3 regions of the Steroidobacter flavus genome follow, and region 3 is predicted to be linked to each of the others. Evidence: riboswitches for the same ligand, from Rfam matches in the RefSeq annotation. Region 3 holds a riboswitch; each other region holds the start of a gene.

Region 1 (10,181 bases), on a different contig from region 3:
TGCGAATGTTGCTGCCTTCGCTGTGTATTTCGTGCCGCCGCGCTTTTCCGTCACGATGGTGGACTTGCAATATCTGGTGACCTTCACGGTGATGTTGATCGTCGCTGTCACCATGGCGAACCTGATCGCGAGCGTGCGCCGGCAGAGCCGGGCCACGGGCGATCGAGAACGGCGCACGGCGTTGTTATATGCGATGACCCGCGATCTCAGTGCCACGCGCGGCGTCGCGAACATGTCTCGCGTGGCGGTCCGGCACATCGTGGATGTTTTCGATTGCCAAGCGGCCGTGTTGCTTCCCGATGCCACCGGGACGTTACAACGTCCGGCCGACGCGCCGATGGACGGTTCGTTCCGAAACGCAGACCTGTCCGTGGCTCAATGGGTATTCGAGCACGGGCCCCGCGGCGGCCTCGGCTCCGATTACATGCCGGAAGCACCGGCAATGTATCTTTTGCTCACACACGAGCAGCAGCGCTTCGGGGTTCTGGCGGTACTGCCACAGACCAGCCGGCGGTTGTTAGCTCCGGAGCAGACTCGTCTGCTCGATTCGTTCGCCGAGCAGTTGAGTCTGGCCGTCGAGCGCGCCGGCTTGTCGGCTGCCGCCGAGGCGGGTCGTGTCGCTGCCGAAACCGAAAGCCTGCGTAATACGTTATTGGCATCGATATCGCACGACTTGCGCACGCCGCTGGCGGCCATTGCCGGCGCCAGCAGCACACTGGCCGAGCGAGGACGAGAGATCGATGATGACATTCGGACGCAGCTGGCCCGATCCATCGAAGCGAAGGCCGTGGAAATGGCGGAGATTGTTTCCAACGTGCTCGACCTGATGCGCTTCGAATCGGGTCAGATCGCGCTCCGGCGCGACACGCATGCCCTCGATGATTTGATCGGCTCGGCGCTGGTACGGGTCGAGGAGCGTCTGCGGAGTCATCCGGTCCGCATCGATGTGCCGAACGAGTTGCCGGTGTTACACGTGGACGGAACCCTGATCGTGCAAGCGCTCGCCAACATCTTCGACAATGCCGCCAAGTACACGCCCGCCGATGCCGTCCTTCATATCGGAGCGCGGCTCGAGGAACAGCGGGTGAGGGTGGAGATCGACGATGAAGGGCCAGGCTTTCCAGCCGTGGATCGCGAGCGCCTGTTCGACAAGTTCAGTCGCGGACAAGGTGAAGGTGCGGTCGCGGGGGCCGGTCTGGGGCTGGCGATCTGCCGCGCCATCGTCCATGCGCATGGAGGCACGATCCGCGCGACCGATCGACCGGGCGGCGGAGCGCGTGTCGAGTTCTTTCTTCCAACCACCGCAGGCTCGCTGTGACACAAGCCATGCACCGCATTCTGGTCGTGGAGGACGACCCAACCATTCGCGCCGTGCTTCGCGCACTATTGCAGTCCGAGCCCTATCGTTTGGTTGAGGCCGAGACAGCAGCGCGAGCGCTGATCGAAGCGCGGACGCATCGACCGGATTTGCTGCTCGTCGACCTCGGGCTGCCCGATGCCGATGGAATGACCGTGATCCAGGGCGTTCGCGAGTGGTCCAGTGTGCCCATCATTGTGTTGTCGGCGCGGACCATGGAAACACAAAAGGTGGCGGCGCTCGAGGCGGGCGCGGATGACTACGTCACCAAGCCGTTCGGTGCGCCCGAGTTGATCGCGCGAGTCCGCGCCGCTTTACGCCGAAGCTCGCGAGGACTGGATCGCACAGCGATCGTTCGATTGGGCGATGTCACGATCGATCTGGCGCGCCGGGAGGCTCGCGCTGCCAATAAAGAAATCCGTTTCACGCCGTTGGAATATCGGGTGCTCGAATCGCTCGCGCGACAGGCGGGAATGATCGTGACCGCGAATCAGCTGATCCGGGAAGCGTGGGGCCCCGATCGCGCTCATGACACGCAGAGCCTGCGTGCTTGCTTGAAACATTTGCGTCAGAAGCTCGAGCCGAATCCGGCGCAGCCGGTGTTCATCATCACCGAAACCGGCCTGGGCTATCGACTGCGACCGAGCGACGCACCCGACGCACCATCGGCATAGCGGGCGACGTAAAAGCACGTCAAGCTCAGCGCCAGCATTTCACCGCCGTCCTCGACGATGGTCGCCATGGCATCGAACGCCGTGGTCGAGAGGAGGCGGTGGATTGCATCGCCGCCGATCGCGAACATCAGCAGCGCCGCCAGCAGAATGCCCATGTTGATCGAGATGGCGCGTGCCATCGATGAGCTGCGAATGTATGCGACCACGAGCACCGGCGTGAGGAACGCGCCGCCGATCGTTGCATAGATCAGCTCGCCCCAGTCGCGACCCCTCAGGCCGCCGAAATCGGCAATGTGCGCCCACGCGACCAGGTCGAGCCCGATGCGCTCATGAATGCGCATTGAGTCGTCGAGCAACAGGAAGCCATACACCCCGATCCAGAGCAGCAGCACAGGAAGGCGGGTTTTCCGAAACAACTGGCTGAGCGCGAACATGATGCCGGCGTACTTGAGATATTGAAACATCTCGCCGTAGCCGCGATCGCGTGCGATGGACCAGCGCTCCGAGGTGAGCAGGTTCGTATGCACGTGCAACCAATGCAGCACGATGAACAGCAGGTCGCCACCGATCAGCGCTGCCAGTAGTTTGCGAGGCGCGAGGATCGGGCTCGCAACGTCGTGCGACTCCGAAAAAAGTGTGGCACTCGAGTACGGGGAGGAGGTGTCGTCGATCACGAGCAGAATTCTAGGAGATCGACGCGTGGCTGGATTCACGAATTGCGTCGGTCATTGGCGACCCGGTTGTTGTATTTGCAACAATGTAGCTGCACGCCGACAGCAGCGCGCGGCGAACTATCATTTGTTAGTCGTCGCACAACAGCTCGACTTTGCGAATGGCCAGATCCACCGCCTGCTGATCCGTTGCTTTCGCGAGCTCCTGTTTCGCGGTATCGCAATGGACGGCCTCCGATCTCACAGCATCGCTCACCTGGCTGACTGCCTGCGCGTTGGTTGGATCGCAGTAGTCCGATGAAGCGCGACGAATGTTTGCATTGCTGCCGACCCGCTCGATGGCGACGCAATCGTTGACCTTGATTTCGCGCTGATCGCTGACGATGCGAACGGAACTGCCGTCCGCCATTTGCACAGTGTATTGAGTGCCTGAGCGATTGCCTTGAGTGGCGGCTGCGCCGGCAGCACCGACCACAGCTCCGGTGGCGGCGCCACGTGCCGCCGAACCGCGTCCGCTCGCAATGATGCCGATCGTTCCGCCGAGGAGCGCGCCTTGGGCGGCGTTCGAGTCCAAGGTGACTTGCTGGGCGTTTTGCACGACGCCGAACTGCACGGTCGCATTTTGACCGACCCGATGCGACGTGGCTTCGCATCCAGCAATCGCCGTGAGCGCGACACCGACGATGCAAAGAATCATTCGGCTCGAGGGGGAGTTGTCCATGCGACGGCCCTTTCAAAGTGTCGAACGTTGGCACCTCAGCGGCGGCGGCACTATTGGACCTGGGCCCAAGTCGAGGTTGACGCCTTGCGAAAACCACAATATCTTGTGCCCATCCTCGGTGCCTGCCCCAAGATCAGTGGGGCAGGCTGAAAAGGGAATCCGGTGACATTCCGGAGCTGCCCCGCAGCGGTAATTGGGAACGAACGGCGCACACAGCACTGGGCTTTTGCCTGGGAAGCAGCGCCAAGTAGGTCGGCACACGCCGGAGCCCATGAGCCCGAAGACCTGCCGAAGATCGCGCGTCGTCACAGGCGCGCACAGGCTGTCGGGCTCTCGTGGGAAAGGGCTGGCGGATGTTCGGATCGCTGCGTTCGCTAGTGACCTCGCTCCGTTGTTCCCGTCTTTCCCTCGATCGCCCGATTTCGCTCGCGGGAGCGACGCTTCGAGGAACAACACACATGCTGGCGACCCTGGACTCTGCTCAAACCGATTTTCATTTAACGCCTCCACACTCGGCTCGCACCCAGATGCGAGTCACCAAGCGCAACGGCGAGCGCGAAGCCGTCGACGTGAACAAGATCGTTCGTGCGGTCGGGCGCTGTGGCGACGGTCTCGACGCGGTCGATCCCATGCGCGTCGCACTGAAGACGATTGCTGGCTTGTACGATGGCGCGACCACTCGCGAGCTGGATGAGCTGTCGATCCGCACGGCCGCTTCGTTCACGTTCGAAGAGCCGGAGTATTCGCGTCTCGCGGCGCGTCTGCTCGCGGGCTTCATCGACAAGGAAGTGCAGGGGCAGGGCGTTTATTCGTTCTCGCAATCGATTCGCCTGGGCTTCGATGTCGGGCTGATCAACGAGCGCGTGATGAGCTTTGTCGAGAGCAATGCCCGCAAGCTCAACGACGCCATCGACGCGCGTCGCACCCACGAGTTCGAATACTTCGGTCTGAAGACGCTGTACGACCGCTACTTGTTGAAGCACCCGACGCGCCGGCTGGCGCTGGAGTCGCCGCAACAGTTCTGGCTGCGCATTGCCTGTGCGCTGAGCGCCAGCGTGCACGAGGCCATCGACCTATATCAGGTGTTCTCATCGCTCGACTACATTCCCAGCTCGCCGACGCTGTTCAACGCCGGCACGCGCCACGAACAATTGTCGAGCTGTTTCCTGCTGGATTCGCCCGGCGATTCGCTCGAATCCATCTACGATCGTTACAAGGACATCGCGCTGCTGTCGAAATTCTCCGGCGGCATCGGCGTGGCCTGGCATCGCGTGCGCTCGGAAGGCTCGCTGATTCGCGCGACCAACGGTCTCTCGAATGGGATCGTGCCGTGGTTGAAGACACTCGACTCGTCGGTGGCGGCGGTGAATCAGGGCGGTAAGCGCAAAGGCGCGGCTTGTGTGTATCTCGAGCCATGGCATGCCGACGTCGAAGCCTTCCTCGAACTGCGCGACAACACGGGCGACGAAGGCCGCCGTACTCATCACATCAATCTGGCGAACTGGATTTGCGATCTGTTCATGCGTCGCGTGGAGGCGGATGAGATGTGGTCGCTGTTCGATCCGAAGGATGTGCCGCAGCTGCCGGACCTGTGGGGCGAGGCGTTCGATGCGGCTTACACTCAGGCCGAAGCGCAAGGGCTCGCACGAAAGTCTGTGCGTGCACGCGACTTGTATGCCCGCATGATGCGCACCCTGGCGCAGACTGGCAACGGCTGGATGACCTTCAAGGACAAGTGCAACCGCGCGGGCAATCAGACGGCACGCGCCGGCAATACGATTCATCTGTCGAATCTATGCACCGAGATCCTCGAGGTCACCAGCGATGACGAGACTGCGGTGTGCAACCTGGGCTCGATCAATCTCGGCCGTCACGTGATCGACGGTGCATTCGACTTCGACAAGCTGGCGCAAACCGTGCAGACGGCCGTGCGTCAGCTGGACCGGGTCATCGATCTGAACTTCTATCCGATCGCCACGGCCCGTGCCTCGAATATGCGCTGGCGCCCGGTCGGGCTGGGTGTGATGGGCTTGCAGGATGTGTTTTTCCAGCTGCGCATGGCGTTCGACAGCGCGCAAGCGAAGGAACTGTCGACGCGCATCGCCGAGACGATTTATTTCCAAGCGTTGCGGACGTCCATGGAACTGGCGCGCGAGTTGGGACCTCACGATGCATTCAAGGACACGCGTGCCGCGGAGGGTGAGTTGCAGTTCGACAGCTGGGGCATCACGCCGTCGGACGAGACGCGGTGGAATGCGTTGCGCGCTGAAATCAAAGCGCACGGCTTGCGTAACAGCCTGCTCATCGCCATCGCACCGACTGCGACGATTGCCTCGATCGCCGGTTGCTATGAGTGCATCGAGCCGCAGGTTTCCAACCTGTTCAAGCGCGAGACTTTGTCCGGCGACTTCCTGCAGGTGAATCGTTACCTGGTGGAGGAGTTGAAGCAGCTCGGCTTGTGGACCGATGAGATTCGCAATCAGATCAAGCTGGCGGACGGCTCGGTGCAGGGCATCGCCGAGATTCCTCAGGCACTGCGCGCCATCTATCGCACGGCTTGGGAAGTGCCCATGCGGGCGCTGATCGATCTCGCGGCGTCGCGTGGCGCGTACATCGATCAGAGCCAGTCGCTGAACCTGTTCATCGCCAATCCGACCATCGGGCAGCTCTCCAGCATGTACATGTATGCGTGGAAGAGCGGCATCAAGACCACTTACTACTTGCGCTCACGTCCGGCGACGAACATCGCGAAGACGACGGTGCAGGTGAGCGACACCGCCGCGGTGGTGTGCTCGTTGGAGAATCCGGAACTGTGCGAGGCGTGCCAGTGAGCGCCGTCATGACTTCACGCAGCGCCTCCCTGCTGGATTCAGGCTTCGATCTGACGCTGCGCCCGATGCGCTATCCGCGCTTCTATGAAATGTATCGGGCCGCGATCAAGAACACCTGGACCGTCGAGGAGATCGACTTTCAGATCGATCTGGGCCATCTGTCGCAGCGGATGACGGCGGCCGACCGGCATTTGATCGAGCGGCTGGTGGCGTTCTTCGCCACCGGCGACTCGATCGTCTCGAACAACCTGGTCATCAGCCTGTACCGGCACATCAACTCGCCCGAGGCGCGGATGTATCTTTCGCGCCAGCTGTACGAGGAGGCGCTGCATATCCAGTTCTACCTCACGCTGCTCGACAATTATGTTCCGGATCAACAGCGACGCGCACAGGCATTCGCCGCCATCGAAAACATTCCGTCGATCCGTCGCAAGGCGGAGTTCTGTCAGAAGTGGACCGATGAGGTGTTCGGCCTGCAGCGGATCGAGAGCGACGCCGACAAGCGTCGTTTTCTCTTGAACCTGACGTGCTTTGCCAGCTGCATCGAAGGATTGTTTTTCTTCGGCGCGTTCGCCTATGTCTACTTCCTGCGTTCGCGCGGGCTGCTGCCGGGACTGGCGGCGGGCACGAACTGGGTGTTTCGTGATGAGAGCGCGCACATGGCGTTCGCGTTCGAAGTGCTCAATACGGTGCGTCGGGAAGAGCCGCATCTGTTCGATGCTTCCTGGGCTCGGCAGGTGCAGACGATGATCGAGGAGGCGGTCGAGTGCGAGGCCGCGTTCGCCGACGATGTGCTATCGGGCGGTGTCGTCGGTCTGACTCGTCGTGAGATGCGCCAGTATCTGGAATACGTTGCCGATCAACGGCTGCGCGCGTTACATCTGCCCACGCGTTACAACGTTCGCAATCCGTTTGCGTTCATGGAATTGCAGGACGTGCAGGAGCTGACGAACTTCTTCGAACGCCGCGTCTCGGCATATCAGGTGGGCGTGCAGGGGGAGGTCGCTTTCGACGAAGCCTTCTGATTTCGTTGCGCCAGGGGTCATCGCGCGAGGTGCGACGGTCAAACGGAGGCCCCCTATGTCGATGTGGAACATAGTCCTCCGCCCATGGCCGATCCGAAACTCAGTGTCCGAGGTGCAGCGGTCCTCCGAGCGTTCCTCGACGTCGCGCCGGAGGAGCTTACCGGTTCCGAGCTGATGAACAGCGTCGGCATCTCGTCGGGGACGCTGTACCCGTTGCTGAGCCGCTTCGAGTCGGCGAAGTGGCTGACCAGTCGCTGGGAGGCCGGCGATCCGGCGAAAATGGGCCGTCCGCGCCGCCGCTACTATCGCCTGACGGCGTTGGGGGCCAACAAGGCCAGGGAATGTATCGAGCTCATCGTGCCTGGTATCTGGAGCCGGGCATGATTGAGTTCCTGCTGTCGGTGCTGAAAACCCTGGTCGGAAAGATTGTCACAGACGAGTTCAATGCGACTTGTCCTTCCGTCGCCCAGTGGCTTGTGAAGAGGAGCGCTGCCCGGCTCGGCGCGGATCGAGAGCGCTATGAGGAACAGTGGCTGGCCGACCTGGCCGATCGCGGCACGTCGATCAGGAAGTTGATATTTGCTATCGGCGTGTGCCGAGCCGCGGTCACGCTGCGTCGGGAGTTTGTTCCAGCGGGGAAACCTGTCCAGACGGACAGCGAGCGTCGGTTGGCTGAAATCGATCAGGCGCGGCGAACCTTGGCGGCGCGCTTGACGATGCCAGCCCTGCGATTTGAATTGGAATGCCTGCGCGACGCGCTCACCAAAATCATCGAGAGATGCCTGAGCGATCTCATGCAATGGAAGATCTCTGCTGTTGTGGCCGTCGTCTTTACGATCTTCGGAATTATGCTGGCGTATTTCAGAATGCGCTGATCGCGGCCGGCCTCTTCAACGCTGCTCGCCAGCCGGCGCGAACTTCGCAAACCGAATCGCCAGTGCCGGCAGCACCAGCAGGTTCAAAATCATACTGGTCACCAGACCGCCCAGAATAACGATAGCCATCGGGCCTTCGATCTCCTTGCCGGCTTCCTCGCTGCCGACCGCGATTGGCAGCAGGCCGAGCGCCACGACCAGGGCGGTCATGACGATCGGTACCAGGCGCTCGCTCGCGCCCTGAAGGGCGGTGGCCACGCCCCAAGGCTTGCCTTCTCGGGTCACCAATTCCTCATAGTGAGAAATCATGAGGATGGAATTGCGCATGCTGATGCCAAACAGCGAGATGAAGCCCACCATGGCGCCGATCGACAAAGCGCCGCCGGTGAGCAGCAGGATCAGCACGCCGCCGGCCAATGCAAAGGGAATATTGGCCAGCACCAGAAACAGGTTGTGCCGGTTCGCGAACACCAGCGACAGGAGCATCACGATCACGACGAGCACGAACGCGGAGTGCAACAGCAACTCGTTCTGCGCTGTCTTCCTGGCTTGCGCCGCGCCGCCGACGGTCACCGAAACATCCGGAGGCAAGGTCACATCGGAGCGCACTTTCTTCTCAACCGCCTGTGCAAACGAGCTCAAGTCGCGCCCGACGACGTCCGCAGTGACCTGCTGACGCCGTTGCGTACCTTCATGCATGATCACATAGCGACCCGGCGTGCTCGCAATGGTCGCAAGCTCCCGCAGCGGCAAGGTCGTGCCAGTGGCGTTGCGGATCAACAGGCCGCCAATCGCCTCCGGATCCCGGCGGCTGCCGGGCTCGAGGATGACCGCCACCTCGAATACCCGATTGTTGTCGTTGGTTTGTGCCACCACGACGCCTTGATAGGCGAACTGGACCGCTTCGAGCACGTCCAGGGGCGCGAATCCATACTGACGAAGCCGATCCGGGCGCAACGCGATGGTGAGTTCGGGAGCGCCGGACTGAGCCTGCGACAGAACATCGGCCGCGCCCGGCACCGTCGCAACGACATTCCTGATCTGCTGAGCGACCCGATCCAGAACGTCGAGGTCGTCGCCGAAGATATTGATCACCATTTCACCGCGCCCGCCGGTGAGAATCTCTTCGATACGCTCCTCCAGAAACGGTGTGACCGCAAAGCTGATGCCTGGAAACGTTTGCAGCGTCGCCCGGATCTGTTCCTGCACCTGCTCCTCTTCCTCGCCGGAGAGGCGCTTCAGCTCGATGTGAAATTCGCTGAACTCGGGGCCGGCCGTGTCTTCGCCCTGTTCGGCGCGGCCGAGCTGTTGAGAGACAGACTGTATGCGTGGGTTCTTGAGCAACGCCTGAGTGATCCGCCCACCCAGGTGGAGACCAGCGTCGACCGAGGTGCCCGGCGCAGTCATGACTCGCAGCACATAGTGACCTTCCTTGAAGTCGGGCAGAAATTCCCCGCCCATGAACGGCAGGGCGAGCAAGGCGGCCAGACAGACGATGGCCGCGCTGCCGATGATGACGCGTGGACGCCGATCGATGCGCTCCAGCAGGCGACGGTGCCAATGTTTCAATCGGTCGATATAGCCGGGCTCGCTCGCATCGGTGTTCGCGAGCAGCAGACTGCACAGCGCCGGCGTCAATGTGACTGCGACGATGAGCGAAGCGATGGCAGCCAGGACGAACGACACGGCCAGCGGCGCAAACAGTCTGCCGTTGATGCCCGACATCATGAGCACGGGCCAGAATACGGCGACGACGATGAAGGTCGCGTACACGATGGGGCTGCGCACCTCGAGGGTCGCATCGACGACGACGGTATCGAACGGTTTCGGGTCCGCACTCGCCCGGTTCTCGCGCAAGCGTCGCCACACGTTCTCCAGGCCAATGATGGCGTCGTCGACGACCTCGCCGATGGCAATGGCAAAGCCGCCGAGCGTAATGGTGTTGATCGATGCGCCAAAGTGTGCGTACGCGACCAGCGCCATCAGCAGAGACAGCGGGATCGTGGCAATCGCAATGAAGGCGCTGC
Region 2 (10,181 bases), on a different contig from region 3:
AACGTTGTACGGCGCCGGTGCGCTGGGCGGCGCGTTGCGAATCATTCCGGCCTCTCCGAAGCTCGGTGAGTTCTCTGGTAACGCCGAAGCGCGCATCGGCATGATCGACAACGCCAGCGATCCGAGCTACGCGACCACGGCGACCGTCAATCTGCCCATGGGCGACACCTTCGCGTTCCGCGCTTCCGCGAACTACGAAGATTTGCCGGGCTTCATCGATGCCTACGGCCTCATGAAACTCGACGGCAACGGCGCACCGATCCTCGCCAATCCGACCGATCCGGTGGACAGCCCCGCTGTGTACACGTCGAAGAAAGATTGGAACGAGCAGAAAACATTCACCGGTCGCGCCAGCTTGTTGTGGCAGCCCACCGACACCTTCAACGCGACACTCGCGTACATGTATTCCGATCTGGAAGGCATGTCCGGCCGCACCACGACCTCGTACTTTCCCGGCGGCCCGTTCGCCGGCGACCCGCGCATTATCTTCCCGGCGGGCGGCGACTATCGCCGGTTTGCTGGCGCCGAAGAGCCTTACGATCGCACAACCGATCTCGCGAGCCTCGATCTGAGCTACGACGCCGGTTTCGCAACCCTGTCCTCGACGACTTCGTATTTCACGACCGAAGGTCAGAGCCAGAGCGAATCGAGCTACACGCTGTATCGACTGCCGCAGTACATCGGCTACTACACCGGCACGACGTTGAGCCCGCGTTTCATCCTGCCGCAGGTCTACGGCGACCGTGCGCACACCTTCTCGCAGGAAGTGCGACTGGTGTCGAACAGTCATCCCGACAATAAATTCGATTACGTGGTGGGCTTGTTCTATCAGAAACAAACTCGCGACGGCACCTGGATCGTGACCAATCCCGGCTCGGTCGACCGTGCGCTCGCGCAGGGCTGCACCGGCGGTTATTACTTCGGCGCCGAATTCCCCGACTGTATTCCGCTCACCGCGCCCGGCGGCGTCATCATCGATCAGACCGACAAGCAGAAGTTCGAAGACAAATCAGTGTTCGGCGAGCTGACCTGGCACTTCACCGATCGCGGCCAGATCACGGCCGGCTTCCGGCACTTCAAACAGGACTTCGACGACAGCCAGTATCTCGAGCTGTACGCATACGGCCTGTCGGTGCCAGCGGAGACGCGCACATCGTCGGCTTCGAAGACCACCTGGAAGATCAATCCTTCCTATGAATACGCCGACAATCATCGCGTGTATGCAGTCTGGTCGCAGGGCTTCCGCCGCGGCGGCTCGAACGCGCTGCCACTCGTCGGTCCGTTCGCCGACAATCCGGAGCTCGTCACCTATCGCCCCGACACCGCGGACAACTACGAACTCGGCCTGAAAGGTCACTTCTCGAATGGCCTGGCGTACACGTTGGCTGCGTTCGATATCATCTGGGAGAACCCGCAGATCGGCGGCACCACGCCGACTACGAACTTCGCGGTGTGGAATGCGAAAGAAGCGGAGTCGAAAGGTGTCGAGCTCGATATCAGCTCGCCGCTGTGGGTCGACGGCCTGAGCGTCATGGTCAGCGGCGCGTACGCCGACGCTACTTTCTCGAAGGACTATCGGATCGCGTCCACGTTCGGCGATATCGTCGGGATGGAAGGTCAGCAACTGCCTGGCAGCCCCAAGGTCAGCGCGGCTGCCACGCTCAACTACGAGTTCGAGTTGAGTAACGACTATCGGATGGCGATGTCGTTGAACGACACGTACCGCTCGAAGGTGCTGCTATCCAACTTCGGCATTCTGGGCAATGCGCCCCTCGCTTCGGAGCCGATGAATATCGTCAATGCGTCGGTGGCGCTCAACAACGAGAAGTGGCTGGTTGGTTTGTATGCCACCAACTTGACCAACAAACGGGTGTTGTTGTCGCCGGGCAATCTGGATCCGGTCACTAGCAACCTAGCGACGCAGAGTTTGATCAATCAGCCGCGGGAGGTTTACGTTCGGCTCAGATATAACTTCTGAGCGAACCCCGACTGGCCTACGCTCTCTTCGCTCGCTGCGTTTCGGCCGGCCTGCCCGCACTGGCCCCGGCACTTGCCGGGGCCATTGTTGAATGTCGCGCTCACGCCGCGACGCTTGAATCAGCAGCTCGAAACGACACGCTCTGGCCGCAGCGATTGATCAGCAGCTGGAAATGACGCGCTCTCGGCGTAGCGCATGAATCAACGGCTCCAGATGTTTCTCGTAACGCCGCCATCTTCCTGACGACGAACCATAGATCGGTCGCCGGACCTGCGCCGCACTCGCGGTCAGCGATACACTCGCCCGCTTGTGTACTTCGACGGCTCTCTCGTTCCATTCCAGCCCGCAGTACTTGGCGACGCCCTCACCGACACGCGCCGGCTCCCTCACGAGATCTTCGTACGAGACTTCGTACAGCGCCTCCCCGAGGCTCGCGCGCCAGTGGTCCATCAAGCGCTCGTAGGCGGCGTAGTATTTCGCCAGGTCGTCGAAGTCGTAACTGAAAGGATAAGCTTCACCGAAAAGAATTCGATACATCGCGAAACAGCTGTCGACCGGATCTCGATTCACCAGCACCAACTTCGCACCCGGCAAGGCGCGATGAATGGCACCGAGGTACAGATAATTCATCGGCAACTTCTCGATAACTCTGTCCGCCGTCGCATCTCCTCCCGCCAGCCGCTCGTACCCTCTCGCCACCGCGGCCGACTCCGCCGCCGCCGCCCCGGCAAATACATCGCCTCGGTCTCTCGGTGCCGCAGCCAGCAGAGCTTGACTGAAGTTTTCCGTTTCGCCGTTAGAGCGGACGCCGGCAAGACCCAGCAGCATGTGCTCTAGCAACGTCGTGCCGGATCGAGGCAGACCAACGATGAAGATGTGTCGGCTACCGGCCGCGGCGTCGTGAACGGACTCTCTTGGAGAAGCCGCCACGCCGCTAATGAACTCTTTTGGAGAATCCGTTTCGCCGCCGCGATTGAACTCCTTGGGAAACATCGCTGCGTCACCGCGATCAAGCTCTTTAGGATGCATCGCCGACTCGCCGGGATTGAGATCCTTTGGAGACATCTCCGCGTCGCCGCGGTCATGCCCTTTAGGATGCCTCGTCGCCTCGCTACGGATGAACTCCTTGGGAGACATCGCCGCATCGTCGCGATCTAACCCTTTGGAGTGCGTCATCGCGCCGCGGATGAGATCCTTGGGAAACACCGCCGCGATTCGCTCGAGCTTGCGGCAGTCCATCTCGACGTTGTACGCGAGGTGACGTCTTCGAATCGCCGACGCCGCCGCCAGGTGCGGGAACGCCTCATCGTAGCGCTGCAGATCATCCAGCTCTTTCGCCAGCGCGTAGCCAAGAAACATTCGCGCGCGATCATCAGAGCTGTTGCGCGACAGCTCCCGCTGCAGCTCGTCCACATGATTCGCGTCGCTGGTTTGAACTCGCAGCTCCGAGCGCAAGAGAAAGGTCGCATAGCGCGTCCGGTCCAACGCGATCGTCCGATCGCAAGCTTCCTCCGCCTCACGCAACCGTCCCAAGCTGCGTTCACTCGATGCGAGGTTGTGCCAGAACCGTGGGTCGTTCGGCGCCAACTCCACAACTCGCCGATACAACGCATTCGCCCGCTCATGCTGCCCAAGAAGCGCCGATACATGCGCCAGCGCGTCGTACGCATCGGCGGATCCCTCCGAATAATCCAGCGCCTGCTGAACAACCAACTCAGCCTCGCGACGCCGACCTAGCCGAAGCAGGATCGTCGCGAGCATGCCATGCGTCGGCGTGCACACTCTCAGCCCGGCGACGGCACTCTGCGCCAGCGGCAGGGCTTCGGCGAATCGGCCTGCGGCCGTCAACTGATAGGCTTGAACCGCGAGGTCGCTCATGGCCGCGATAGCGAGCGAAACACCATCGGTGTGAGATTCATCTCCTCAAGCAGTGCAATGGCACGCTGAACCTGAGACTCATGCCGAGCGCCGGCCGCATCGATCATGATTCCAAGAAACGTCCCGCTATGCGCAGCGACCACACCGGCCGCGCCAATCTCGCGAGCGATACTTCTCATCGCATCGAACCAGCGCTTGGGTAACAAGCGCTGATTCAACAGCGCGCTCCGCGTAGCCACAGCCCCCAGCCCGGCAACATCACCGCCCTGGAGCGCATGACGCACCTGAGCCAGAAGCTCAACATACTCATCACGCTCGCTCTCTGAATAATCGAGCGACCGCGCATTGTGAGCAAGCGTCTCGATCTCCCCGCCCTCATCGACCGCCACGAGCGTCAGGGCCGGCACCGGCCCCAACTCCTCAAGCAAGCGCCCCTGACGATGCCGATACGCGACAACGCCCTCATACATCACACCATCACTCGGCTCGATGTCACGCAGGGTAGCCTCGAGCACCTCTAAGTCGAGCGACAAATCATAGTGACGAGCGACCGCCCGGCACGAGGCGACGAGATCGGCGGTGCTGCTGGCAAGGCCCTTGCCGCGAGGAATATCACTTTGCAGCCGCAGCTGCCCCTGCACTGGTAAGCCATAGCGACGCAGCAGCGCAGTCACGCCACTGAGCACCTTCCAGGAACTCTCCGGCCAAACACTGAGCCCAGCAATCCCGGAGGAAACAGTGAACGACGCGTGACTATGAAGATCGATCGGCAGAGTCACAAGAAAGTGACTGCCGTCCGGAAGCATCCCCTGCAGCAACTCACCGAAGCTCGCATGACACGAGGCGCTGAAGCTAGACACGAGAGCGCCCGAGCGATCCATCTCCCTCCGATGCGTTGACCCTCGAGCGGAACCAGTACGCCACGACGACAACAGCCGCCGCCAACAAGCTCGCATACAGCTGCGTAGCAAGAGTACCCGTGAACAACATCGCGACCATCACCGCGACAATGGCCCCAATCGCCGCATAACTAAGCCAGGGAAACAGCCACACTCTATTCGTAAGCCGTTCCGGCCGCTCGCGCTCCATCCGACGCCGGAGCTTGATCTGCGCCAGGCACACCATCGCATAAACCATCAGCATGATCGCGCCAGACGCATTCACCAGAAACGCGAACAACACTTCCGGCGCAATCACCGACGTCATCACAGTGAGATAGCCGAACGTACTCCCGATCAAAATGGCACGAGCAGGCACCTGCCGCTTGTTGAGCGCCACCAACGACTGAGGCGCATCGCCCCGCGCAGCCAGCACGAACAACGTCCGCGAAGTAACGTACAAGCCAGAATTCAGACAGGACAGCACGGCGGTCAGCACAATCAGGTTCATGATCGTCGCCGCGCCGGGAATATGAGTCCGCGTCAGCGCCGCAGCGAACGGCGACGAGCCGGGAACGATCTCAGTCCAGGGCACGATGGCCACGACCAGCAAAACAGACAGCACATAGAACAACAGGATCCGAATGATGATCGTACCTGTCAGTCGCGACATGGTGCGTGAGGACTCGCTGGACTCCGCGGCCGCAATCGTCACGATCTCAGCACCGCACAGAGAGAAGATCACCGTCGTCACACCCGCCAGAATCGACACGCCGCCAAACGGCGCAAAGCCGCCGCCATGCGCGGTGAGATTGGAGAACGTCGGGCCATCGGGCGAAGTGAGTCCGCACGCATACGCGCCGGCAATCAGAATGAAGATGACGATGGCCGCGACTTTGATCGAAGAGAACCAGAACTCGAACTCGCCGTAAGAGCGCGAGGACATGAGATTCACGGCCGTGAGCGCGAGCATCAACGCCAGCCCGATCTGCCACACCGGCAGATCGATCCACTCATGCAGTAACGCCGCGCCGGCGATGGCTTCGATCGCGACGACCACCACCCAGAAATACCAGTACAACCAACCGCTGACAAAGCCGGCCCAATCGCCGAGCCCCAACCGAATGTATTCGATGAACGAGCCGAGCCCGGGCGACCCCGCCGCCATCTCGCTCAACATGCGCATGATGACCAGCACCACCAGGCCGGCGAGCGCATAGCTTGCCACGACGGCCGGCCCGATCGTCGCGATGGCCGAGCTGCTGCCGACGAACAGGCCCGCGCCGATGATGCCGCCGATGGAGATCATCGCGACATGGCGCGAGCGCAGGCTCTTCGCCAACTCGGGCGCCTCGATCTCGGCGCCCTCTGCCCTGGTTCGATTCATGGTCACTGCGGCCTGGCCCCGTTTCGGGAAACAATGGCGCGAACCTCATCGTGAGGCAAGCCATAAACCCGATGACCGTCGCGACCGGTCATGGTCTTCGCGGCCACCAGGGCATTGAGAATGGCCTCCTCCGTCGCCTGAACCACGCCCTCGAACAGCGGATTCAACAGCGGATTTGGATACGTCTCGACCGAGATCTTCTCCATCTGCATGCTATTCAGTTGCGGATTGGCCGTCGAGAACGCCATGAAAATATCGCCTGAGCTTTCGCGGCTGATATCGCCGAGGCGCCCCATCGCGTGGCCCGGCCGCTTGGCCAAGCGCTTGAGTTGATGGGGTAAGAGCGGCGCGTCGGTGGCGATCACGACGATCATCGAGCCGTCGCCTGGCTTATCGTCAGGCCGCGCATTGCAGGCGGGCACTTTGTCGTTGGGCGCAGGGGTCGCCGTGCACGGAGCGTAATTCTTGTTGAGCTCCTGACCTACCGCGGCACCGGCAATGCGCAGATCGGTCTGCACGCCGAAGTTACATTGGACCAGCACGCCGACGGTGTACTGGCCGATGGGCGTAGTGACGATACGCGACGACGTGCCGATGCCGCCTTTGAAGCCGAAGCAGACCATGCCCGTGCCGCCGCCGACCGCCCCTTCGAGCACTGGTCCGGACTTGGCGATCTTCAACGCTTCCAGCGCGTGCTCGCTCTTCACGTGGAAACCGTCGGTGTCATTGAGGAAGCCGTCGTAGGTCTCTGCCACCATCGGCGTGAACCACGAGCCCGGCCATTTGTGATCCACGATCCAGCCAACCACCGCGTCGCGCACGACGCCGACGCTGTGAGTATTGGTGATCATGATCGGGCCATCGAGATAACCGCGCTCTTCCAACCACACGGTGCCGGTCATCTCGCCGGCGGCGTTGCTGGTGTTCCAGGCGGCGTACACCGGCGCGGTCGAGTTCTTACCGCGTGGGATGATCGCTGTGACACCGGTGCGCACCGGCCCCTTGCCTCGCTGAAGTGCGCCGTCGCCTTTGATCAACGTCACATGGCCCACTTCCACACCCTGCACGTCGGTGATCGCGTTGAGTGCTCCGGGCTTGCCTTGCAACTGGATGCCTATGTCCCGAGCGCGCGGCCCCTCCGCGAGGGCGATGCTTGAAACGGCGAACAAACAAACAGACGTCAGAGCCAGCGAGCGTCGAATCATCTTGTTCTCCCCTGTCGTTGGACGATGGATTGTGCTCGGTCCCCATCGCCGTGCCCATAAATTCTTGTAATACCCGGCATACGGATTCGTTGCTTGACCGGTGCGCGGTTCGCCCGCATTCTTGGCGTCGCGTCGAGTTCCCACGCCAGTGGGATTAAAACGGGAACCGGGATAGACCCGGGCTGCCCCCGCAACTGTAAACGGTGTTGGCCGCGCTAAAAGCCACTGAGCCTCGAGGCTTGGGAAGGTGGCGCGGCAGTAAGCCGAAAGCCAGGAGACCTGCTCGCCGCCGTCGTCCATTCATCGGCCGGGGTGCGCCGAGTGAACGGGAGTTCCCGAGTGACGACCGGTGTGGGTCGCGCTCGCCAGCGAGGCGATCCCATGTGTCTTCGCTTTGCATTGGAACTCGTCACATGAGCGCTGCTATTACCGATCCGTTCACTCGTCACGGTGCCCACCTGGGCATCGCGCGCAGCCTATGGCCGGACGCGCCGAAGCCGTGGATCGACCTGTCGACCGCGATCAATCCCAATCCCTATCCGGCCCCTCACCCCAGCGCGCAAGCTCGGGCCCGGTTGCCCGATCCACAGGAGCTGCAGAATCTCGAAGCCGCCGCGGCCCGTGCCTTTGGCGTCGACGATCCCGATCGCATCCTCGCCACGGCCGGCTCCGAAACCGTTGTGAGATTCCTGCCTCACGCGCTGCCTGCGGTGACCGCGGCCTGCATCGTGTGGCCCACCTACTCTTCGCATACGGATATCTGGCAAAGCCTCGGTGTGCCGGTCGGCCGTGTCGCTGGCATTGAACGAGCGTCACTGACAGCGGGCACCGTCGTCACGCTCGTCAATCCCAACAGCCCGGACGGCGCGATGACGCCGCGTGAGCAGTTGCTCGAGGCGTACGACAAGATCGCCGAACACGAGGGCTTTCTCGTAATCGACGAAGCCTTCGCCGATGCCGATGCTTCCTGCAGCGTCGCTTCGTTGGCCGGCACCGAACGTTATCCGCGCATGATCGTGCTCCGCTCCTTCGGCAAGTTCTACGGATTGGCCGGCGTTCGTCTGGGTTTCATGATCGGTGCTCCGGCGCTGGTCAAACGGATTCGAACCGCGCTCGGCGATTGGCCCGTGGCCGCTGACGCAATCACCGCAGGACTCGCGGCATACAACGATCCGTTGTGGGCCGAACGCACTCGCATTCGATTGCGAAGCGCCACCCGCAAGCTCGATGCGCTGTTGATACGCAGCGGCTTCAGCATCGTCGGTGGCACCACGCTGTTTCGACTCGCGCACAGCGATCTCGCCCAGGCCCGCTTCAATCAATTGCTTCGCGCAGGCATCCTGGTCCGTCCATTCACTCACGATACCAAGCTGCTGCGATTCGGCCTGCCCCATGGGGACGCAGCCTGGCGGCGCCTGCGCGACACTTTGAGAGCCAGACCATGAGCTGGAATACCTGGTGGCTGTACTTCGTCACCGTCTTTTTGCTCTCGGGCGCGCCCGGTCCCAACATGCTTCACATCATGTCGCGGAGCGTGTCGCTTGGCGTGAATCGCGCCGTTCCCGCGATGCTCGGCTGTCTGGTGGCGCTGGTCCTGATGCTGGTGGGCTCGGCCCTTGGGCTTGGCGCCGTGTTGCTGGCGTCACCTAGAGTTTTCGAAGTACTGCAATACGTCGGCGCCGCCTATCTCATCTGGCTGGGAATCAAGGCATGGCGCGACGACAGTGCCGACGCGGACAACGGCGCGGCGACAGTGCCGTCCGTTGTGTTGACCAATCGGCAGATCTTCCAAACGGCGTTCGTCATTTCCATCAGCAATCCCAAACTGCTGCTGTTCGCGGCCGCCTTCCTGCCGCAGTTCGTGAATCCTTCCAGCCCGAAGATTCCGCAGTTCGCGGTGCTGGTGACGACTTTCTCGCTCTGCGAACTGTTTTGGTACGCGGTGTACGGCCTGGGCGGCAACCGCTTGCGTCACTACCTGTCACGACCCGGACTGCGACGGATGTTCGATCGATTGACCGGCGTGATGTTCGTCGGCTTCGGCATCATGCTGCTGCGGTTTCGTCCGCAGTCGTGAGCCGCCACTAACCGTAAGGCGTCGCGGCTTACTCCGCGCCCCGCGATCGGGCAGCTACTCTTCCGCACACAACAAACCGTACCGTGCGGAGAGAGAGCATGGATTCAGCTGCATACGTTCCTGCGTTCCTGGGTCTGCTCGGCGTTGCGGTGGGTGGACTGACTTCGTTCGCCAGCAGCTGGTTCACACAGCGCTGGCAGTTTCGCGAGAAACGCATCGAAGCCGTGCGCTCGCGGCGCGAGTTGCTGTTTTCTTCCTTCATCGAAGAGGCCACTCGCGTCTATGCCGACGCGCTCACTCATGAAAAGGACGACTTCACCGATCTGGTCCGGCTGTACTCGCTGTATTCGCAGATCCGCCTGGTTGCCACGGAGGAGTCGGTGCACACCGCTCGCGTCGCCCTCGACGCGTTGGTCGAAGCGTACCTCTCGCCCAATCGGACGCTGCATGAAATCTACGCCGAAGCCCGGGCCGGCAAACTGACGTTCCTGGAGGACTTCAGCAAGACCTGTCGACAGGAGCTCGATCGACTGTCCGCGTAGCGCTCATTCAAGAGCGCGGCTGCGGGATGTAGGCGATGCCGAGCTGAAAACCGATGTCGGGCGTATTGTTGATGTTCTGCACGTTCTCGGTGATACCGAATGACAGCAGGTATCGATTCATTCGATGACGCACGCCGAGGCTGTACTGATACTTCAGGCCGGTCAGCTCATCGAGGTCGGTGTCATCGTCCGAGTAGACGCTGGGGCTGACATAGGCCTGCACGTTGACATTCGTG
Region 3 (10,181 bases):
CTGCGCCATCGTCGCGCACGGCGGCTCATTGCGCGTATTGCGATGTTTGATTCTCGGGCTGCCGGTCGAGGACCGCTGGTCCTGGACCCTGAAGTGGGGCGAACACGCACGCTTCGAGCGGCCTTGAAACCGCCCTGCAATAAACCCGCGCCTGCCCCGGTCTACTCCCAATGAACGCTAATAGTGCTCGTGAACGCGGGCGCTTCGAGGCGCTGTGCATGCCGTTCCGGGCCGACGTGTTTCGGTTCGTGTACTGGCTTTGCCGAGACCGGGCTTTGGCGGAGGACGTGGTGCAGGAGACGCTGTTGCGCGCGTGGCGCTCTCTCGATTCGCTCGGGGACGAGAAAGCCGCACGACCGTGGCTGCTCACCATTGCGCGACGGGAGCTGGCAAGAGTGTTCGAGCGCAAGAAGCTGCCGATGGTGGATCTCGATGTCGCCAACGAAGCCGAGCCCGAATCGCTGGCGGTCAACGATCAGCATGAAGTCGAGGAGATGCGACGCGCGATTCTGAAACTGGATGTGATTCACCGTGAGCCGCTGGTGCTCCAGGTGTTGCTGGGCTATTCCACCGAAGAAATCGCCCAGCACCTGGAAATCAGCGTCGCGGCCGTGTTGACGCGTCTGTTTCGTGCCCGACAGGTCTTGCGTCAGCAACTGCTGGGTGCGGAGGGCTCGCGGTCATGAACTGCGAAGAACTGCGCACGATCGTCGGTGCCGAACCCAATTCGACGAACCCCGAAGTCCTGAAGCACATCGAAAGCTGCCCGGACTGCGCCCGCTATCGGCAGGAATTGCAGGCGATGGATCGCTTGATCTATCGAGCGTTGGCCGTCGACGCGCCGGCTGAAAAGCGCGCCACTCAACCGTCCCGCGTGTGGCGCATGGCTGCGAGCGTGCTCGTTGCTGTGCTCGTCGGTGCGATGTCGTTGTGGTTACTGACACCGCGAGAAAGTTTCGCGGCGGAAGCTATCGCTCACGTCAAACATGAGCAGTTCTCGCTCGTGCGCACGTCGGAAACAGTCGATGCGCAGGAGCTGGAAAAAGTGCTCGCCGCTTCGAGGTTGCGATTGAAACCCGGTGCGGCACGAGTGTCATACGCGCAGAGCTGTCCCTTCCGGGGTCAGCGAGTTCCGCATCTGGTCGTGCAAACCGAGCAAGGCCCGGTGACGGCGTTGGTCGTCACGGACGCGCCAACCCAGGGGCGCGAACATATCGACGAGAAAGGTTTTCAGGGTGAGATCATTCCGGCACCGCGCGGCGTGATCGTCGTGCTGGGTCAGAATGTGCCGGTGGATGCAGTGGCGAAGACGCTGCTGAGCGCGCTGGAATACTGAGCCCCAAATGCACAGCGGCGCATGTATGCGCCGCTGTGAGAAAGAATCGCGAAACACCGGCCAGCGCAGGGCCGCCGATCATCGCAATTACTTCTTCATCTTGGCCTTGGCGGCATCGCAATCGCCCTTGCTCAGTAGCAAGTAGCCCTGGCCCTTGCACTTGTTCTGGCCCTGGCAGGCGTTGGTGGCGGTGCTGCAGGCGGACGTTCCCTTGCACGAATTGACACCTTCGCATTTCACCTTGGCTTCATCCGCCGCGTTCGCCGTGGTGGCGACAGTGGTAAACAGCAGTGCAGCGGCGGCGGCCATGGCGGCGCAAGTGGCTTTCTGTGTGCTCATGCTTCTCTCCTGAATCTGATTTTTCGAGCGGTTGAAACGGATCGTCATCGATGCCGCGAACAGCATCTTGCCCACTAGACCGGGCCCGGCGCCATCGCATTACACGCAAACGGAGTAATAAGCGATGGCTCAGACCGGTCCTCTAGCCAACAAGCAAAAAGCGGGAGTCCGATATGTTGAGCGACGCCTTGATGGACCCGAAGAGCCCGATGGCCCGCCTGCTCGACCATCTGCAAGCGCCGTTCGCGCTCGCCTCGCGGGTTTATGTGAGCTGGGCGTTCCTCAAGAGCGGCTATCTGAAGCTGTCGGACTGGGACCAGACGGTTGCGTTGTTCGAGTACGAATATCGCGTGCCCGTGCTGACCCCGCACCTCGCCGCCATCGCCGGGACCGCCGGCGAGCTGGTGTTTCCAATGCTACTCATACTCGGTCTATTTGGCCGGATCAGCGCGCTCGGCCTGCAGGCCGTCAACGTTCTGGCGGTGATTTCCTATGCGCACGTACTGTTCCAGGAAGGCTTCGCGGCCGCCATCGGCCAGCATTATCTGTGGGGTTATATGTTGCTGGTGCTGACGGTGTACGGCCCGGGCGCCTGGTCGCTGGACTACCAGCTGCGCGCCCGGCGCAAGAATTCGTCCGACACTTGACGAAGGCCCGCTCAAACTTCATCCTCGCGCCGCGCGACAAGTTCCCCCTCAAGGGGATTCAAAGGGAACTCGGGTGTGAAGCCCGGGCTGCCCCCGCAACTGTAAGTGGTTCGCCGCGCGTCAAAGACCACTGGTGTAGCCCAAGGAATTGGGTACGCCGGGAAGGTGACGCGAGGACTTCAGCCATCAGCCAGGAGACCTGCTTGCCGCCGTCGTCCATCGATTGGCCGGGGTGTGCCAAGAGAACGGGAGTTTTCCCTGTAGAGGCGACCGGTGCATGGGTCGCGACGCGTTTTGAAGTTGCAGCCCGTGCGGTTTGTAACTCTCCGCGGAGCCTTCTGTGCACACCAAATCCGTCTGCCGCCCGTCTTTCCGGGCTTCATCCCGTCTTCTCACCGCATCCGTAGCGTTGTTGTTGCATCCAGCGTTGTCCGCGCTGGCCGCCGACACGGGCGATGGCGTCGAGGATGTGATCGTCACTGCCAACCGCATCTCGCAGGAAACGTCGCGCGTCGGCGATTCCGTCACTGTGATCACCGCGAAGGAGCAGCGTCGCAGCCAGAAGACTGCGGTCTCCGATCTGCTCGCGGCGACGCCGGGCGTGACAGTCGCTCGCAACGGCGGCCTGGGCGGCACGACGACGCTGAGTATTCGCGGCGCCGAGAGCCAGCAAACGATCGTGATGATCGACGGCGTCAAACTCAACGACCCGTCTTCGGCCAGCGGCGGATTCAACTTCGCGGATCTGATCACCACTGACTTCGCGCAGATCGAAGTGTTGCGCGGTCCGCAGTCCACGTTGTGGGGCAGCCAGGCTATCGGCGGCGTAGTAAACATCGTGACGCCGATGCCCGAAGGCCCGCTGTCTGCCTCTTATTCCGCCGAGGGCGGCACTCATGACACCGCACTCGTTCGCGGTCACGTGCAGGCCGGCGGCGACCGCTTCGCCTGGCGCGTTAGCGGCAATTACTTGACCAGCGACGGTATCTCTTCGTACTCGCGCGATCTGGGCGGTCTCGAGGCCGACAGCTATCGCAACGTCGGCTTCAACGCGCGCGGCATTCTGCATATCACCGATAACGTCTCCGCTGAAATCCGCTCGACCTGGAGCGACGGCCGTTCGGAATACGACGGCTTCCCGCTGCGTGATACCCCGGACTACGGCGTCACCGAAGAACTGACAACCTACGCCGGCGTGAACTTCGGCTTGTTCGACGGTCGTCTCGAAAATCGTATCGGCTTTGCGTACACGAACACGGATCGCAAAGATACCGACCCCTCGTCGACGGTGCCGACCACGTTCGACGCCGAAGGTCGCAACGAGCGTTGGGAATATCAAGGCACGCTGCGGATCACGGACCGCGTGAACACCATCGTCGGCCTGGAGTCGGAGCGCTCCGAGCTGAGCACCGTATCGCCGTCGACGTTCGAACCAAATCCCGTCCCGCTGACCGGCGAGGTGCAGATCGACAGCATCTACGCGCAGGTCAACGTGACGCCGATCGACGCGTTGTCGTTGAGCGCCGGCGTTCGCTATGACGATCACGACACGTTCGGCAGTCACACGACGACGCGCGCCTCCGCCGCGTGGTCTGTGACATCAACCACCATCCTGCGCACCAGCTACGGCGAAGGCTTCAAAGCGCCGACGCTGTATCAGCTGTACAGCCAGTACGGCAATCTGAATCTCGAAGCCGAAGAGGCTGAGGGCTGGGATGCCGGCGTCGAGCAACATTTCTTCGCCAAGAAGCTGGTCGTGTCCGCGACTTATTTCGATCGCGACACCACCAACATGATCGACTTCGTCACCTGCAGCACCGGCGACACCTCGCCGAACTGCCAGGGGCGGTTTGGCTACTACGACAATTTCCAGAAGACCAACGCCAAAGGCGTCGAGCTGGCGGCAGCCGCACATCTGACGGAACAACTGTCGCTCACCGTGAACTACACGAACATGGAAGCAGAGAACGCAGCGCGCGGCACAGCGAACTACGGCCATGAGTTGCCGCGTCGGCCAAAAGAAACCGCCAATGCGCAGCTGAGCTACGAATGGCCGGTCGGCCTGACCACCACGGTCGCCGTTCAGCACGCCGGCCGCAGCTTCGACAAGATCAACAACCTCGAGGTGCTCGAGAGCTACACGCTGTTCGACCTGCGCGCGTCGTATGCGGTCAGCGATTCGCTGGAAGTGTTCGGTCGAATCGAGAATGCGTTCGACGAGGACTACACGACGGTGAAGAATTACGGCACGCTCGGCCGCACCTTCTACGCCGGCCTGCGACAGAGCTTCTAATGAAGAGTGGGGCTGACATCGCTGCCGGTCGCTTCGCTCATCATGGCGGCCGGCTCTGTGTCGCGCGCTCGCTGTTTCCGGATGTGACGCAGCCGTGGATCGATCTGTCCACGGGCATCAATCCTTCGTCCTACCCAGCGCCGCGAGCCTCGGCTCGCGAGCGCAATCGACTGCCTGAGCCCACCGACCTGGCAAAGCTCGAAGCTGTCGCCGCGGCGGCGTTCGGCGTCGACGATCCGGCGCGAGTGATCGCGACCGGTGGAACTGAGAACGTGCTGAGACTGCTGCCGTATTTTTTGAAGACGGCGTCCGCTGTGATCGCCGGGCCGACGTACGGTTCGCATGCCGATGCATGGACTCGCGCCGGGCTCGATACAACTATCGTCGCCGACGCCGAGTTGGCGACGCGAGCTGCCGCGAACACCGCGATGACTGTCGTCAGTCCCAACAATCCGGACGGGCGCGTGCTGAGCCGCGAGCAACTGTTATCGCTGCACGGTTCCTTGCAGGCGAATGGCGGCGTCCTGATCGTCGACGAAGCGTTCGCCGACCTCGAGCCTCAGCTGAGCGTCGCCGGGCTGGCCGGCACTGAGTGTGCGCCGCGCATGATCGTGTTGCGCTCGTTTGGAAAGTTTTATGGACTGGCGGGGGTCCGACTCGGATTCGTCATCGCTTCGACCGCCATCGCGACTCGGCTGCGTTATTTGCTGGGCGACTGGCCGGTATCTGCGGACGCTCTGCGCGCCGGCCTCGCGGCTTATGCGGACGAAGCGTGGGCCTCGAGAACGCGCCTTCGCCTGCATCGCGCCGCGCAGCGACTCGACCGGTTACTCATCGCCGGCGGCATGACCATCGTCGGCGGCACCTCGCTTTATCGACTGGCCCGTGCTCCGAATGCCCGCGCCCGATTCACCCAACTCGCCTCACAAGGCATTCTCGCCCGGCCGTTCGAGTACAACAGCACTCTGTTGCGTTTCGGTCTGCCGCTCGCTTCAAATGACTGGCGGCGCGTGGCCAACGCGCTGAAGATGCAACCATGAGCACGACCGACGGACTTTCGGAAGCCGACAAAGATCGCCTGCATGCCGAAGAGATGAAGCTGCGCCAGGCCGAGCGCCGCGCCGAGCGCGCGACCAAAAAAGAGCGCGGCGGCCTGCTGATGGTGCTCACCGGTCCCGGCAAGGGCAAATCCTCCAGCGCTTTCGGCATGGTGGCCCGCGCGCTCGGCTGGGACATGCGCGTCGGCATCGTGCAGTTCATCAAAGGCAAATGGCAGACCGGCGAGAAACATTTCTTCCGTCGCTTTCCCGACCTGGTGACCTTCGACGTGATGGGCGAAGGCTTCACCTGGGACGTGCAGGACCGGCAACGCGACATCGCCGCCGCCCAGCAGGCCTGGCGGCGCAGCTGCGAGCTGATCGTCGATCCCGACTACGATTTCGTGCTGCTCGATGAGCTGAACATCGCCATCCGCAACGACTACGTCAGCATCGACGAAGTGGTCACGTTCCTGAAGAACCGGCCGCGCGACAAACACATCTGCATCACGGGCCGCGATGCCCGGCCGCAGCTGACCGAGATCGCGGATCTGGTCACCGAGATGACGCTGATCAAACATCCCTACGACGCCGGCTTCAAGCCCCAGCGCGGAGTGGAATTTTGAAACCCTGGCTCGCACCGCTGCTAGCCGCGCTCTGCCTCGCGCCCACTGCGCAGGCTGAAGAGCCGGCGCATCGTCCGATGCGCATCGTCTCGCTGAACATGTGTGTCGACAGTATGCTCATCGAGCTCGTGTCGCACGATCGGATCGCGGCACTCAGCCATTACGCACGCGACCCGCAGCGTTCGACGATCGCGAATGTGGCCGGCCATCTGCCCATTACTTATGAGACGGCCGAGGAAGTCGTCGCGCTTCGACCTGATCTGGTACTCACGAGCCGTCACTCGGCCCCCGCGACTCGGAATGCGCTGAAGCGCGTCGGCATTCGATTCGAGTTGTTTGACGTCCCGCAAAGTATCGAAGAAAGCCTGGCGCAAATAAGAGAGGTCGCCAAGCTGCTCGACGCGGAGCCCCAAGGCGAAGTCATGGTCGCGCGAATTCAAGCCGCACTGGATGCAGCTCGCCTGCCCCCGAACGAGGAACCGCTCACTGCGGCGATTTATCAGCCGGGCGGTTTGTCGGCGGGCTCGGATACCGCGGTCGGTGAGCTGATGGAACTGACCGGGCTACGAAACATTGCCGCTCGCTATGGCGTCACCAAGTATCGTCCGTTGCCGCTGGAAGTCTTGGTGTCGTCGCCGCCGGATGTCTTGCTGATCGGCGAGACTTCTCCCGGCGCGCCGCTACAAGCGGAGAAGATCGTCCATCATCGCGCGCTGCGAGCTTTAGGCTCTCAGATGACACAGTCCGTGTTTCCAGCACGCCTGTTGTATTGCGCCGGTCCCGCGATGGTTGAAGCGGCTGCCACGCTGGTGCATGCACGCGATCAAGCCTGGGCGGCCCACGGCAAGAGGACCGCATTGTGATTTCTCGTCGGTGGGCGATGCCCGCGCTGTTGGGGCTTGTCGTCGTGCTCTGGTTCCTGTCGATTGCCGTCGGCCGCGTCACTCTGACTTGGGAGATGTGGAAAGCGCAGGACGCCGTGAGTCGCGCAATTCTGCTCGAGCTCCGACTGCCTCGCGCGATTCTTGGCGTGCTGGTCGGTGCATCGCTCGGTCTGGCGGGCGCGGCCATGCAAGGCTATTTGCGAAACGCACTCGCCGAGCCTGGCACCTTGGGCGTCTCGGCGATGGCGGCGCTCGGCGCGGTACTCAGCATCTTCTTTAACATCGCGGGCCTGCATCCGTGGGTGCTGCCGATCTGCGGCGTGCTCGGCGGCGTGATCGGCATGACTGCGTTGTTTGTTTTGTCCGGGATGGCGGCGAGCGTACTGACGCTGGTTCTGTCCGGCATCATTATCAGCGCGCTCGCGATCGCTGGCATTTCGCTGGCGTTGTCACTTTCGCCCAGTCCGTGGGCTGCGGGCGAGATCGTGCGCTGGATGCTGGGGGGCCTCACCGATCGAAGTTTCGATGAGCTGACCATCGCCGCGCCATTGATCGTGATTGGCAGCCTCGCCGTGCTTGCTTGTCGTCGCCCGTTGGATGCGTTGACGCTCGGAGAGACGGGCGCACGCTCGCTCGGTATCGATTTGAATCGTGCGCAGTGGCAGCTCGCGTTCGGCATCGGACTGATCGTTGGCAGCAGCACAGCGGTAACTGGCATGATCGGCTTCGTCGGACTGATCGTGCCGCATCTGATGCGTCCGCTGGTGGGTTCGCGCCCGGGGGCATTGTTGGTGCCCAGCGCCATCGCTGGCGCGGCCTTGGTGCTCGCGGGAGATATCGCCGTGCGGCTGCTTCCCGGCGGGTCTGAGCTCCAACTCGGTGTAGTGATGTCACTGATCGGCGCGCCCTTCTTCTTCGTGCTGCTGCACTCCATGCGACGCAAACTCACATGACGCGCCCTAGCACTCTGAAGATCAGCGGATTACAGTTTCGACGGGGCAGCCGCGTCGTGTTGGACGCCATCGATCTGCAATTGCAGTCGGGCGCCATTACCGCGGTGCTCGGCCCGAACGGGGCCGGCAAGTCCACGCTGTTGTCGTGCATCGTCGGCCTGCTTCAGCCGGAGCGCGGCGCGGTCGAGCTGGATGGAACATCGCTTCATTCGTTGGCAGCCATGCAACGTGCGCGTCGCATCGCCTTTCTGCCCCAGACCCCCGAAATCGCTTGGGCGGTCGACGTGCAAACGTTGGTCGGGCTCGGTCGCATTCCGTTTCATGGTCTCTCCAGCGATGAAGAAGATCGCGCGGCTGTTACACGCGCCATGGCCAAAACAGAAGTCACACAGTGGGCGGATCGCACGGTCACCACGCTTTCGGGTGGCGAGCGGGCACGCGTGCTGTTGGCTCGGGTGCTGGCTGGCGAGTCGGATTGGATTCTGGCGGACGAGCCGTTCACCGGACTCGATCCGTCCCATCAGTTCGAAGCCGCCGAGTTGTTGCGCGCGGCGGCCGATCAGGGCGGCGGCGTGGTGCTGACCATTCACGATCTCACGCTCGCTGCGAGAATCGCCGATCGCGTCATCATCATCGACGGCGGTCGTATCGTTGCTGACGGCGCGCCCCGCGACGCACTGGCACCGCAGATCCTGCGCGATGTTTATAAGATCGACGCGCAATGGCTCGATGGCGCAAACGGCACACCGCCGACCATCGCCGTTCACGGGCGCGCGGCCCGAGGTTAGCGCCATGTTCGATCCCTGGCTGCTGGTCGCCGCGCTCATCGTCGAAGCCTGCGTCGGCTACCCGCATGCCATCTATCGCGCGATCCGACATCCCGTCGTTTGGATCGGTGTCGCGCTCGCCGCGCTGGAGCGTCGGTTGAACCGGCCTGAGTATGGTGATCTGACGCGTCGGCTACTGGGCATCGTCACTGTCGTGATCGTGACAGGCGGCGCAGCTGGCGTTGGCTATCTTGTTCAAGCGTTGGCCGGCAACGTTTCTTTCGGTGGTGCGTTGGTGGTCCTGGTGGCCAGCACCGGCTTGGCCCAGCACAGTTTGTACACTCACGTTCGCGCTGTGCTTCGACCGCTGGTCGACGGTAATTTGGCTGCGGCACGCCGTGAGGTCGCGCAGATCGTGGGGCGCGATACGGCGTCGCTGAACGAATCCGATGTGGCCAGCGCGGCGCTGGAGAGTCTCGCGGAGAGTTTTAACGATGGCATCGTTGCGCCGGCGTTCTGGTTGTTCGTCGGGGGCTTGCCCGGTTTGTTTGCTTACAAGGCGTTGAATACCGCCGACAGCTTGATCGGCCATCGCGAGCCGCGTTGGCGAATGTTCGGCTGGGCCGCGGCGCGTGCCGACGATCTCGTGAATCTCATTCCCGCCCGGCTCGCGGGCGCCCTGCTCGCCATTGCTGGCGGCGGTGGATTGTTAGTTATGTGGCGAGATGCGCCGAAACATGCGTCGCCCAATGCGGGCTGGCCCGAGGCTGCGATGGCAGGCGCGCTACGCATTCGCCTCGGCGGACCGACCGCTTACGACGGCGTCATGCATGAACGGCCGATCTTCGGCGCGGGCTCCTCGCCGACAGTCGATGATCTCAAGCGTGGCTTGCGCATCTATGTGATCGCGTGCGGCCTGCTGTGGCTCGCCGCGATGATCGTGGGATTCGCGACGGGGGCTGCTTGATGGCTGCGATTCGCGACAGAGGCGAACGGCTGATGCCCGCGATCATGATTCAAGGCTGCGGCTCGGATGTCGGCAAGTCCTTGCTGGTCGCCGGGCTGTGCCGTCTGTTCGCAAATCGCGGCCTGACCGTGCGGCCGTTCAAGCCGCAAAACATGTCCAACAATGCGGCCGTCACGCCGGACGGTGGCGAGATCGGGCGGTCGACGGCGCTGCAGGCCCTCGCTTGCCGAACGCCGTCGACGGTCGATATGAATCCTGTGCTGCTGAAACCGCAAAGTGATATCGGCTCGCAGCTGATCGTTCGCGGTCGCCGCCAGGGTGTCATGCAGGCC

What was found. A riboswitch is a leader RNA that binds a small molecule or an ion and turns the genes downstream of it on or off. The one in region 3 is predicted to bind cobalamin.
Region 1: another riboswitch for cobalamin. It lies ahead of ACFPN2_RS26030 (ribonucleoside-diphosphate reductase subunit alpha); the one in region 3 lies ahead of ACFPN2_RS18385 (TonB-dependent receptor plug domain-containing protein).
Region 2: another riboswitch for cobalamin. It lies ahead of ACFPN2_RS33395 (threonine-phosphate decarboxylase); the one in region 3 lies ahead of ACFPN2_RS18385 (TonB-dependent receptor plug domain-containing protein).

What each region holds. Positions count from the first base shown of each region.
Region 1 covers NZ_JBHSDU010000014.1:787,249-797,429, reverse strand. Annotated here, with positions in the region: gene ACFPN2_RS26050 (ATP-binding protein) at 1-1,318, shown strand, start outside; gene ACFPN2_RS26045 (response regulator) at 1,315-2,031, shown strand; gene ACFPN2_RS26040 (hypothetical protein) at 1,986-2,705, opposite strand; gene ACFPN2_RS26035 (hypothetical protein) at 2,833-3,423, opposite strand; cobalamin riboswitch at 3,523-3,730, shown strand; gene ACFPN2_RS26030 (ribonucleoside-diphosphate reductase subunit alpha) at 3,882-6,254, shown strand; gene ACFPN2_RS26025 (ribonucleotide-diphosphate reductase subunit beta) at 6,263-7,279, shown strand; gene ACFPN2_RS26020 (PadR family transcriptional regulator) at 7,364-7,663, shown strand; gene ACFPN2_RS26015 (hypothetical protein) at 7,660-8,154, shown strand; gene ACFPN2_RS26010 (efflux RND transporter permease subunit) at 8,170-10,181, opposite strand, start outside.
Region 2 covers NZ_JBHSDU010000015.1:1,342,255-1,352,435, forward strand. Annotated here, with positions in the region: gene ACFPN2_RS33370 (TonB-dependent receptor) at 1-1,978, shown strand, start outside; gene ACFPN2_RS33375 (tetratricopeptide repeat-containing sulfotransferase family protein) at 2,138-3,856, opposite strand; gene ACFPN2_RS33380 (GHMP family kinase ATP-binding protein) at 3,853-4,716, opposite strand; gene ACFPN2_RS33385 (amino acid permease) at 4,709-6,121, opposite strand; gene ACFPN2_RS33390 (DmpA family aminopeptidase) at 6,124-7,326, opposite strand; cobalamin riboswitch at 7,444-7,627, shown strand; gene ACFPN2_RS33395 (threonine-phosphate decarboxylase) at 7,740-8,771, shown strand; gene ACFPN2_RS33400 (LysE family translocator) at 8,768-9,403, shown strand; gene ACFPN2_RS33405 (hypothetical protein) at 9,502-9,945, shown strand; gene ACFPN2_RS33410 (DUF3187 family protein) at 9,953-10,181, opposite strand, start outside.
Region 3 covers NZ_JBHSDU010000003.1:2,919,927-2,930,107, reverse strand. Annotated here, with positions in the region: gene cobC (alpha-ribazole phosphatase) at 1-127, shown strand, start outside; gene ACFPN2_RS18405 (sigma-70 family RNA polymerase sigma factor) at 171-686, shown strand; gene ACFPN2_RS18400 (DUF3379 family protein) at 683-1,336, shown strand; gene bufA2 (BufA2 family periplasmic bufferin-type metallophore) at 1,424-1,675, opposite strand; gene ACFPN2_RS18390 (DoxX family protein) at 1,849-2,322, shown strand; cobalamin riboswitch at 2,344-2,543, shown strand; gene ACFPN2_RS18385 (TonB-dependent receptor plug domain-containing protein) at 2,732-4,615, shown strand; gene cobD (threonine-phosphate decarboxylase CobD) at 4,615-5,655, shown strand; gene cobO (cob(I)yrinic acid a,c-diamide adenosyltransferase) at 5,652-6,278, shown strand; gene ACFPN2_RS18370 (ABC transporter substrate-binding protein) at 6,275-7,141, shown strand; gene ACFPN2_RS18365 (FecCD family ABC transporter permease) at 7,138-8,115, shown strand; gene ACFPN2_RS18360 (ABC transporter ATP-binding protein) at 8,112-8,903, shown strand; gene cbiB (adenosylcobinamide-phosphate synthase CbiB) at 8,908-9,849, shown strand; gene ACFPN2_RS18350 (cobyric acid synthase) at 9,882-10,181, shown strand, end outside.